Regions from separate parts of the Blastococcus sp. OS1-29 genome, predicted to be linked through region 2. Evidence: riboswitches for the same ligand, from Rfam matches in the RefSeq annotation. Region 2 holds a riboswitch; the other holds the start of a gene.

Region 1 (5,529 bases), on a different contig from region 2:
GCCCTGCCGCTGATCCTCATCGGCGCGCTGCAGCTCGGGGCGAGCGACAACGCGCAGCAGAACAGCCGGATCAACCTGGTCGACGTCGCCACCGCGAGCGGGCTGAACTTCACCCTGTTCGTGCTGTTCGCGACCACCGGCTTCTTCCTGGTCGTCGTCTTCGCGCTGTTCTTCGGCGACACCGTGGCCAGCGAGGCCCAGTGGGGCTCGCTGCGCTACACGCTGGCCACCCCGGTGCCGAGGGCGCGGCTGCTCCGGCAGAAGTGGTACGCGGCGCTGGTGCTGTCGGTCGGGGCGTTCCTGCTGCTGGTGGTCGTGGGGCTGGTGGCCGGCGGCATCGCCTTCGGGTTCGAGGCGATCACCACGCCGGTGGGCGTGGCGATCGGCCAGGGCGACGGTCTGCTGCGGCTGGCCGGGATGGTCGGCTACCTGACCGTGCACCTGCTCGTGGTCGGCACGCTGGCCTTCTGGCTCTCCACGGTCACCGACGCGCCCCTGGCGGCCGTCGGTGGCGCGATCTTCACGATGTTCGTGTTCGCCATCCTCGACCAGGTGGAGCAGCTCGGATCGATCCGCGACTGGTTCCCGACGGCGGGCGAGTTCGCCTGGACCGACCTGCTGCAGACGCCGGTCGATTCGGGCGCCCTGTTCCGCGGGGTCATCCAGTCACTGGTGTACGCGGCGATCTTCACCGCGCTCGCCTTCCGCCACTTCGCCCGCCGGGACGTGACGTCGTAGCGGCATTGCCTCTCGCACCGAGTGGCTCTGAAGGCGGTTTCAGGGCAACGGCCTGGAGCCAGCGCCGCGTTGCCGCCGCGGGGAGACCGTAGCGTGCGCTGACCTCGATGCACCCCTGAATGGGCATGTCAGGGACATGACGCCGCTCTCGCCGGGGACGACTTCGTCAGAGGCTTGCTCTGACGGCCTGAGCCCAGCCTTCGCCCATGGGCCCATCCGTGGCCCAGACGTTGGGGATGGCGTCGATGCGTGCGGCCATCCCGTCGACCGCGGCACCGTTGGCGGTGATCCAGAGCCGTCCGACCGCGGGTGCCATCTCCAGGTCGCTCACGCTGTCGCCGATCGCGATCGCGTCCGCCGGGCTCAGCCCTCGTCGCTCCAGGTCCCAGGCGATGGCGGCGCCCTTGGTGATGCCGCGCGGCATGAGGTGGTAGATCCGCGCCGGCGCCGGGTCGTCGTCCAGGGTCGTGCGGGCCCGCGGCGGCAGCGCACCGTTGTCCTTCAGGGTCAGCCAGCTCGCGCCCTGCTCGGCGAGCCACGCGTCGACCGCGAGCGGGTCGACCCGGCCGCGCAGCAGGGCATCGGTCTCGTGGGTGGCGTGCCAGGGTGCGTGCCACTCGAGCCGGCCGGGATGCGCGGCGAACAGCCGGTCCACGATGCCCAGCTCCGCCATGACGGCCATCGGCGTCCGGCCCTCGTAGTCGGCGGGAAGTTCCCCGCCGAGCCGGTGCAGCTCCCGGCCGCCGTCCCAGGCGATCGTGGCGCCGAGCTCCGCGATCGCGCCGTCCGCGGCGAAGATCCGGGCGGCCTCCACGACCTGCTCGAAGGTCCGTCCGCTGACCAGGACCAACGTGACGCCGGCCCGGTGCAGCTCGAGCAGTGCGGTCGCCGGGTCGTCGGTCAGGTCGCGTCCTGCGGTGTGCCAGAACGAGCCTCGCGGTCCGACCATCGTCCCGTCGAGGTCGGTGTAGACGATGCGCGCGGAGGAGGGAGGAGCCACAGCTCACATCCTGACCGGCGGTGGGGAAAGGCCCGCGCCTGGGTACAGTGAGCGGCGTTCCACTCATCCAGAGGGGCAGAGGGACACGGCCCGATGAAGCCCCGGCAACCGCCGTCCGTCGCGATGCAGCGACGGCGGGAGGTGCCAATTCCGTCCCGCGCGGCTCGACGGCCCGACGCGGGGAAGATGAGGAGGTAGTCGTCGCATGACTCTGACCGCTCCCACCGCCACCGAGATCCCGGCGTGCCCCGCGCGAGGGCTGGTGTGCCGCAACTGCGGCGCCACCTTCGGGCTGATCGCTGAACACGCCTGCGCCGAATGCTTCGGACCGCTCGAGGTGGACTACGACCACGACCTGCTCACGGCGGTCACCCGCGAGCAGATCGAGGCCGGCCCGCAGAACATCTGGCGGTACGCCGCGCTGCTGCCCGTGGGCCAGGACCCGGCTTCCCGGGTCACCCTCGACCCCGGGATGACGCCGCTGGTGCGCGCCGATCGCCTCGCCGCGGAGCTGGGCCTCACCGGCGGCCTGTGGGTGAAGGACGACTCCGCCAACCCGACCCACTCCTTCAAGGACCGCGTGGTGTCGCTGGCGGCCACCGCGGCCAAGGGGCTCGGCTACCGGAAGATCGCGGCCGCCTCGACCGGCAACCTCGCCAACTCCGTCGCCGCGCACGCCGCCCGGGCCGGCGTCGAGTCCTTCGTCTTCATCCCCTCGGACCTCGAGCCGGGCAAGGTCGTGCAGTCGGCGGTCTACGGTCAGACGCTCGTCGCCGTCGACGGGTCCTACGACGACGTCAACCGGCTGACCAGCGAACTCGCCGAGACCGACGAGTTCGAGGACACCGCGTTCGTCAACCAGAACGTGCGGCCGTACTACGCCGAGGGCTCCAAGACGGTGGGCTACGAGATCGCCGAGCAGCTCGGCTGGCGGATCCCGGCGCAGGTGGTCATCCCCATGGCCTCGGGTTCGCTGCTCACCAAGGTGGACAAGGCCTTCCGCGAGCTCACCTCCGCCGGCATCGTCGAGGCGACCGAGTGGACGATCTTCGGGGCCCAGTCGGCGGGCTGCGACCCGATCGCGACCGCGTTCGACAACGGCTGGGACGTCGTCAAGCCGGTGAAGCCCACCGGCATCGCCAAGTCGCTCAACATCGGCAACCCCGCCGACGGCCCTTACGCGCTCGACGCGATCCGGCGCACCGGCGGCTCGGTCGGCCGGGTCGGGGACGACGAGATCGTCCAGGGCATCCGCGACCTCGCCCGCACCACCGGCGTGTTCGCCGAGACGGCCGGTGGCGTGACGGTGGCGGTGCTGCGGCAGCTGGCCGAGGACGGCCGCCTGGACACGAGCAAGGAGACCGTCGTCCTCAACACCGGCGAGGGACTGAAGACCCTCGACCCGCTGGAGCCGGTCGTCGGGCCCACGCACCGGGTGAGCCCGTCGCTGAAGTCGGCGCGGGAGTCCGGCCTCATCGCATAGCCCGTCACCGGACCGGGGGACGACGTCGCAGAACGTACATATCGATTCTGCGTGGATTACCTGATTTCCGGGCTTTCTTGTTGTACCTTTCCGCGCGGTTCGAGTTCCACGTTCGTGCTGACGGGCGGAAGAGCAGAAACCCGGCCCCCCGATTCAGAGGGGTCGTCCGTCGCACGAAACGTGGGAGCACACGTGGCACAGGGCACCGTGAAGTGGTTCAACGCCGAGAAGGGCTTCGGCTTCATCGCCGTCGACGGCGGTCAGGACGTCTTCGTCCACTACTCGGCCATCCAGATGGACGGGTACAAGAGCCTCGAAGAGGGCCAGCGGGTCAACTTCGAGGTCGTCCAGGGCGCCAAGGGCCCCCAGGCGGACCAGGTCACCGCGGCCTGATCTCTCAGCTCGACACCGAGGCCCGGTCCCCTTCGGGGGGCCGGGCCTCGCTGCGTCTCCGGAGCCTCGGGAACAGCAGGCCCGGGTACCCCGTTCTTGCACTCACAAGGGTCGAGTGCCAGACTCGTTTCTGGCACTCGGGACACCCGAGTGCCAATCAGGTCGGAACGGTGAGGCACCGGTGCGTGGGCCGCAGGAGCGTCCACGCCACTGGCGTCGTCCGTCGCGGGCACCACCCGGCCGTGCACGACCAAAGCCTGGAGGACATCACCACATGGCCAAGATGATCGCGTTCGACGAAGAGGCGCGCCGTGGCCTCGAGCGAGGGATGAACATCCTCGCCGACGCCGTGAAGGTGACGCTCGGCCCCAAGGGCCGCAACGTCGTGCTCGAGAAGAAGTGGGGTGCCCCCACCATCACCAACGATGGTGTGAGCATCGCCAAGGAGATCGAGCTCGAGGACCCGTACGAGAAGATCGGTGCCGAGCTCGTCAAGGAGGTCGCGAAGAAGACCGACGACGTCGCGGGTGACGGCACCACCACCGCCACCGTGCTGGCCCAGGCGCTCGTGCGCGAGGGTCTGCGCAACGTCGCCGCCGGCGCGAACCCGATGGCCCTCAAGAAGGGCATCGAGAAGGCCGTCGCCGCCGTCTCCGAGTACCTGCTCTCGACGGCCAAGGACGTCGAGACCAAGGAGCAGATCGCCGCCACCGCGTCGATCTCCGCCGCTGACCCCGCCATCGGTGAGCTCATCGCCGAGGCCATGGACAAGGTCGGCAAGGAAGGTGTCATCACCGTCGAGGAGAGCAACACCTTCGGCCTCGAGCTCGAGCTCACCGAGGGCATGCGCTTCGACAAGGGTCACCTGTCGGCGTACTTCGTCACCGACCCCGAGCGCATGGAGACCGTGCTCGACGACCCGTACATCCTGGTCGTCAACTCCAAGATCAGCTCGGTCAAGGACCTGCTCCCGCTGCTGGAGAAGGTCATGCAGTCGGGCAAGCCGCTGGCGATCATCGCCGAGGACGTCGAGGGCGAGGCCCTCGCGACCCTGGTCGTGAACAAGATCCGCGGCACCTTCAAGTCCGTCGCCGTCAAGGCCCCGGGCTTCGGTGACCGCCGCAAGGCCATGCTGGCCGACATCGCCATCCTCACCGGTGGCCAGGTCGTCAGCGAGGAGGTCGGGCTCAAGCTCGAGAACGCCGACCTGTCCCTCCTCGGCCGCGCGCGCAAGTTCGTCACCACCAAGGACGAGACGACGATCATCGAGGGTGCAGGTGAGGCCGACCAGATCACGGGTCGGGTGAACCAGATCCGCGCCGAGATCGAGAAGTCGGACTCCGACTACGACCGCGAGAAGCTGCAGGAGCGCCTGGCCAAGCTGGCCGGTGGCGTCGCCGTCATCAAGGCCGGCGCCGCGACCGAGGTCGAGCTCAAGGAGCGCAAGCACCGCATCGAGGACGCCGTCCGCAACGCCAAGGCCGCCGTCGAGGAGGGCATCGTCGCCGGTGGTGGCGTCGCTCTCGCGCAGGCCACGGCCGTCGCGTTCGACAAGCTCGACCTCGAGGGTGACGAGGCGACCGGTGCCAACATCGTGCGCGTCGCGCTCGAGGCCCCGCTGAAGCAGATCGCGATCAACGCCGGCCTCGAGGGTGGCGTCGTCGCGGAGAAGGTCCGCAACTCCGACACCGGCTGGGGCCTCAACGCCGCCACCGGCGAGTACGTGGACCTGGTCAAGGCCGGCATCATCGACCCGGCCAAGGTCACCCGCTCCGCGCTGCAGAACGCCGCCTCCATCGCGGCGCTCTTCCTCACCACCGAGGCCGTCATCGCCGACAAGCCGGAGAAGTCCGCGCCGGCGATGCCGGGTGGCGACGGCGGCATGGGCGGCATGGACTTCTGAGTCCAGCCCCCT
Region 2 (5,529 bases):
CGTGCCGACCACGACCTCGCCCTCACTGCCGACACCGACCGTGAGCCCACCGACCGGCTGACGATCTCGACGGTCGCCCACAGGAGTGACGATCGGGACCGTGACTCCGTCGAGACCGGCGGAGCGGCCGGATCGGGCATGATCACCCCGTCGGACACACCAGTCGGACACACGAAGGAGATGCTCCGTTGTCCAGAACCCCCCTGACCCGCCGCGCCGGCGTCGCGACGCTCGCCGCCATGGCGCTCGTCCTCACGGCCTGTGGGGACAATTCCGGCGGCAGCTCGGCCGGGGGCAGCTCCGCCTCCGGCACGGCGTCGCTCCCGTCGGTCTCCGCCGACGACCAGCTGGCCGGGATGGTTCCCGACGCCGTCAAGAAGGACGGCGTCATCACCGTCGGCAGCGACACCACCTACGCGCCCAGTGAGTTCATCGCCGAGGACGGCGAGACGATCGTCGGGTTCGACGTCGACCTGTTCACCCTGGTCGCGCAGAAGCTCGGCCTGAAGGCCAAGTTCGAGACCGCGCCGTTCGACTCGATCATCGCCGGCGTCGGATCGCAGAAGTACGAGGCGGGTGTCTCCTCGTTCACGATCAACCCCGACCGGCTCCAGCAGGCCAACATGATCAGCTACTTCTCCGCCGGTACCCAGTGGGCGACCAAGAAGGGCAACCCGGAGAAGGTCGACATCGACAACGCCTGCGGCCTGAAGATCGCCGTCCAGAAGGCCACCGTCCAGGTCGACGACCTGACCAAGCGGTCCGACGACTGCACCGCCGCCGGCAAGAAGGCCATCACCATCGACCAGTACGACGGGCAGGACGAGGCGACCGCTGCCGTCGTCTCGGGCAAGGACGTCGCCGGGCTCGCCGACTCCCCGGTCGAGGCCTACGCCGTGAGCCAGACCAAGGGCCAGCTCGAACTGCTCGGCGACATCTACGACTCCGCCCCCTACGGCTACGTCGTCGCCAAGGATCAGACCCAGTTCGCCGACGCGATCCAGAAGGCCCTGGAGTCGCTGATCCAGGACGGCACCTACAAGAAGGTGCTCGCGAAGTGGGGCGTCGAGGCCGGTGCCATCGACAACCCGACGGTGAACCCCCCGGCCAGCTGACGCCATGACGCTGGAGAGCACGACCCGGCCGGCACCGCCCGAGGAGATCCGGGCGGTGCCGGTCCGGCACCCCGGCCGCTGGGTCGCCGCGGCCGTCATCGCCGTCCTGGCGCTGATGTTCGTGCACATGCTGATCACGAACCCCGTGTTCCAGTGGGGGTTCATGTTCGACAACATGTTCCGGCCGCCGGTTCTGCGCGGCGTGCAGACGACGCTGGTCATGACCGTCCTCGCGATGCTGGTCGGCGTCCTGCTGGGCATCGTCATCGCGGTCATGCGGCTCTCGCCGAACCCGGTCGTCTCCGGCGCCGCCTGGGCCTACGTGTGGTTCTTCCGGGCCATCCCGCGCCTGGTCCTGCTGTTCTTCTGCGCCAGCCTCGGCGCGCTCTACGGCACCTACGCCATCGGCATCCCGTTCGACCACCAGCTCATGAGCCTGCTCGGCCTCCACGGCGACCTGCGCTTCCTCGGCCTCGACGGCAACCAGATCTTCAGCGGTTTCTTCGCCGGTCTGCTGGGCCTGTCGCTGTCCGAGGGGGCCTACATGGCCGAGATCGTGCGAGCCGGCATCCAGTCGGTCGACCCGGGCCAGACCGAGGCCGCGACCGCGCTGGGCATGAGCCGCGGCCGGGCACTGCGCCGCATCGTGCTGCCCCAGGCGATGCGGGTGATCATCCCGCCCACGGGCAACGAGACGATCGCGATGCTCAAGGACACCTCGCTGCTCATCGCGGTCCCGGTCAGCAACGAGCTGAACTTCCAGCTGCGCGCCATCGGCAGCCGCACGTTCCAGGTCATCCCGATGGCCGTGGCCTCGATCCTCTGGTACCTCGCGCTGTCGAGCGTGCTGATGGTGGGCCAGTACTTCCTCGAGCGGCGGTTCAGCCGCGGGTTCGGCGCGCGGGAGACGCGCGCCCAGCGGGCCGAGCGGGTCGCCCGGTCGGTGGGAGGCACGCATTGACCGAGACCAGCGGGCGGACGCCGATGGTGAAGGCTCCGAGCAGGTGCACAAGGCGTTCGGCCACCTCGAGGTGCTCAAGGGCATCGACCTGGAGGTCGCCGAGCGCGAGGTCATGTGCATCATCGGTCCCTCCGGGTCCGGGAAGTCCACGTTCCTGCGCTGCATCAACCACCTGGAGAAGATCGACGCCGGCCGGCTGTCGGTGGGCGGCAACCTGGTCGGCTACCGCGAGTCCGGCGGGAAGCTGCACGAGCTGCGCGACCGCGAGGTGGCCGAGCGCCGCCGCGACATCGGCATGGTCTTCCAGCGGTTCAACCTCTTCCCGCACATGACGGCGCTGGAGAACGTCACCGAGGCGCCGATCCAGGTCCGCGGCGTGGCCAAGGCGGCCGCCCGCGAGCGGGGCCGGGAGCTGCTCGATCGGGTGGGCCTCGGCGACAAGGCGAACGCCTATCCCAACCAGCTCTCCGGCGGCCAGCAGCAGCGCGTGGCGATCGCCCGCGCGCTGGCCATGGAGCCCAAGCTGATGCTCTTCGACGAGCCGACGTCGGCGCTGGACCCCGAGCTGGTCGGCGAGGTGCTCGACGTCATGCGCGACCTCGCCCGGGCCGGCATGACGATGGTGGTCGTCACCCACGAGATGGGCTTCGCCCGCGAGGTCGGTGACACCCTGGTGTTCATGGACGGCGGGGTGGTCGTCGAGTCCGGAGACCCGCGGCAGGTGCTGACCGACCCCCAGCACACCCGCACGAAGGCGTTCCTCTCCAAGGCGCTCTAGAAGCTCGTCACGACCGCGATCCCGGGCTGCCGGCCGACGTCGGCCAGCGCGGCCGCGGCGTCGTCGAGGCCGAGGCGGCGGGTAATCAGCGGCCGCGGGTCCAGGCGGCCGGCGGCGATCAGGCCGAGCAGCTCCGGATAGGCGTGCGCCGGCATGCCGTGACTGCCGAGGACCTGGAGCTCACGGCTGATGACCCGCTCCATGGGCACCTCCGGGCGCCCCTGCGCGGGGGGCAGCAGACCGACCTGCACGTGCCGCCCCCGCGGGCGGAGGCTGTTGATCGAGTTCCCGCAGGTGACGGCGGCGCCGAGGGCATCGAGGGAGACGTGGGCGCCCCCGCCGCTCAGCTCGGCCACCGCGTCCGGCACGTCCGCGCCGCCGTCCACGGCGTGCTCCGCACCCAGCGCGCGGGCCAGCTGCAGGGCGCCCGGGGCCACGTCGACGGCGATCACCCGCGCGCCGGCCGCCGACGCGATCTGCACGGCCGACAGGCCCACCCCGCCGCAGCCGTGCACGGCCACCCACTCCCCGGCCCGCACCCGGGCCACGTGCACGACGGCCCGGAAGGCGGTCGCGTACCGGCAGCCCAGCGCGGCCGCCGTCGCGAGGTCCAGCTCGTCGGGGACGGCGACCAGGTTCACGTCGGCTGCGTCGAGCGCGACGAACTCGGCCATCGACCCCCAGTGCGTGAAACCCGGCTGGGTCTGGCGGGCGCACACCTGCTGGTCGCCCGCCGCGCACTGCGCACAGGTGCCGCAGGCGTTGACGAACGGCACGGTCACCCGCTCCCCGACGCGCCAGTCCGCCACTCCCGGGCCGACCGCGGCCACCGTGCCGGCCAGCTCGTGACCGGGCACGTGGGGCAGGACGACGTCCGGGTCGTGCCCCTGCCAGGCGTGCCAGTCGCTGCGGCAGACGCCGCTGGCCGCGACCCGCACGACGACGCCGCCCGGCGGCGGCTCCGGGGCAGCGACCTCCCGCACCTCGAGCGGACCACCGAAGGAGTCGAAGACCAGCGCGCGCACGCCCTCAGCCTGCCGGATCCCTCGGACCCGCCATCCGTCCGCCTGCCGACCCGCTCGGCGCGTCCCACGGTGCTCCCACCAGGCAGACGATGATCAACATCACCATGGGCACCCGGTCCACTGTGTGAGACGGATGTTTCACGTGAGACATCGTCCCTCTACGATCGGTACTGGCTCACGAGAGGCAGCGACAAGCACCTGGCTGGCTGCCCGGCAACCTCTACTCCGTCTGAGGTGCTCCAGGGGAAGAGCCGGTCGGACGGCGCCCGTCGTCCGGCAAGACGGAGTCCTCGCGCGCCGCGGGTTCTCCCGACCGAGAGGAGACGGCGCATGAGCGACCCGCAGAGCTGGAGCTTCGAGACCCGGCAGATCCACGCCGGCACCACCCCCGACCCGACCACGGGCGCCCGCGCGCTGCCCATCTACGCGACCACGGCATATCAGTTCCGCGACAGCCAGCACGCCGCCGACCTGTTCGCGCTGGCCGAGATGGGCAACATCTACACGCGGATCATGAACCCGACGCAGGACGCGCTCGAGCAGCGCGTCGCTTCGCTCGAGGGCGGTGTGGCAGCCCTGGCGGTGGCGAGCGGCATGTCCGCCACCACCCTCGCGCTCCTCAACGTGGCAGAGAACGGGGACCACGTCGTCGCGTCCGCCTCGCTCTACGGAGGCACGTACAACCTGCTGCACCACTCGCTGCCCAAGCTGGGCATCACCGTCTCCTTCGTCGAGGACCCCGACGACCCCGAGGCGTGGCAGGCGCTCGTGCAGGAGAACACCAAGGCGTTCTTCGGCGAGACCATCGGCAACCCCAAGGGCGACATCCTCGACATCGAGGCCGTCGCCGGGGTCGCGCACCGCAACGGCGTCCCGCTGATCGTCGACAACACCATCGGGACGCCGTTCCTCGTCCGGCCGTTCGAGTTCGGCGCCGACGTCGTCGTCCACTCCGCGACCAAGTACCTGGGCGGCCATGGCACGGCGATCGCCGGGATCATCGTCGACGGCGGCACCTTCGACTGGGGCAGCGGGAAGTTCCCCGGCTTCACCACGCCGGACCCGACGTACCACGGCGTGGTCTACAAGGACCTGGGTGCGCCCGCGTACGCGCTCAAGGCACGGGTGCAGCTGCTGCGCGACCTGGGGCCGGCGATCTCGCCGTTCAACGCGTTCCTCGTCGTCCAGGGCATCGAGACGCTGTCCCTGCGCATGGAGCGGCACGTCGAGAACACCCTGAAGGTCGCGCAGTTCCTCGAGGCCCACGACGAGGTCGACTCGGTGAACTACCCGAGCCTGGCGTCGTCCCCGTGGCACGCGGCGCAGCAGAAGTACGCCCCGCGGGGCGCCGGTGCGGTGCTGACCTTCGAGCTGCACGGGGGCCGCGAGGCCGGCCGGAAGTTCGTCGAGGCGCTCGAGCTGCACAGCCACGTCGCCAACATCGGCGACGTCCGCAGCCTGGTGATCCACCCCGCGTCGACGACGCACTCGCAGCTCACCGCCGAGGAGCAGCTCACCACCGGTGTCACGCCGGGCCTGGTGCGCCTGGCCGTCGGCCTGGAGGGCATCGAGGACATCCTCGCCGACCTCGAGGCCGGCTTCCGGGCCGCCAAGAGCGCCTGAGATGGGCGGGTGGGTCGAGGGTGATCC

What was found. A riboswitch is a leader RNA that binds a small molecule or an ion and turns the genes downstream of it on or off. The one in region 2 is predicted to bind S-adenosylmethionine.
Region 1: another riboswitch for S-adenosylmethionine. It lies ahead of thrC (threonine synthase); the one in region 2 lies ahead of AC2H4J_RS11055 (bifunctional o-acetylhomoserine/o-acetylserine sulfhydrylase).

What each region holds. Positions count from the first base shown of each region.
Region 1 is NZ_JBXXJK010000001.1:426,597-432,125, forward strand. It holds gene AC2H4J_RS02100 (ABC transporter permease) at 1-738, shown strand, start outside; gene AC2H4J_RS02105 (HAD family hydrolase) at 905-1,738, opposite strand; SAM riboswitch class I at 1,799-1,931, shown strand; gene thrC (threonine synthase) at 1,944-3,221, shown strand; gene AC2H4J_RS02115 (cold-shock protein) at 3,414-3,614, shown strand; gene groL (chaperonin GroEL) at 3,889-5,517, shown strand.
Region 2 is NZ_JBXXJK010000004.1:17,251-22,779, reverse strand. It holds gene AC2H4J_RS11080 (Rv3103c transmembrane domain-containing protein) at 1-61, shown strand, start outside; gene AC2H4J_RS11075 (ABC transporter substrate-binding protein) at 189-1,115, shown strand; gene AC2H4J_RS11070 (amino acid ABC transporter permease) at 1,120-2,076, shown strand; gene AC2H4J_RS11065 (amino acid ABC transporter ATP-binding protein) at 2,120-2,854, shown strand; gene AC2H4J_RS11060 (zinc-dependent alcohol dehydrogenase family protein) at 2,851-3,879, opposite strand; SAM riboswitch class IV at 4,053-4,168, shown strand; gene AC2H4J_RS11055 (bifunctional o-acetylhomoserine/o-acetylserine sulfhydrylase) at 4,210-5,502, shown strand; gene metX (homoserine O-acetyltransferase MetX) at 5,504-5,529, shown strand, end outside.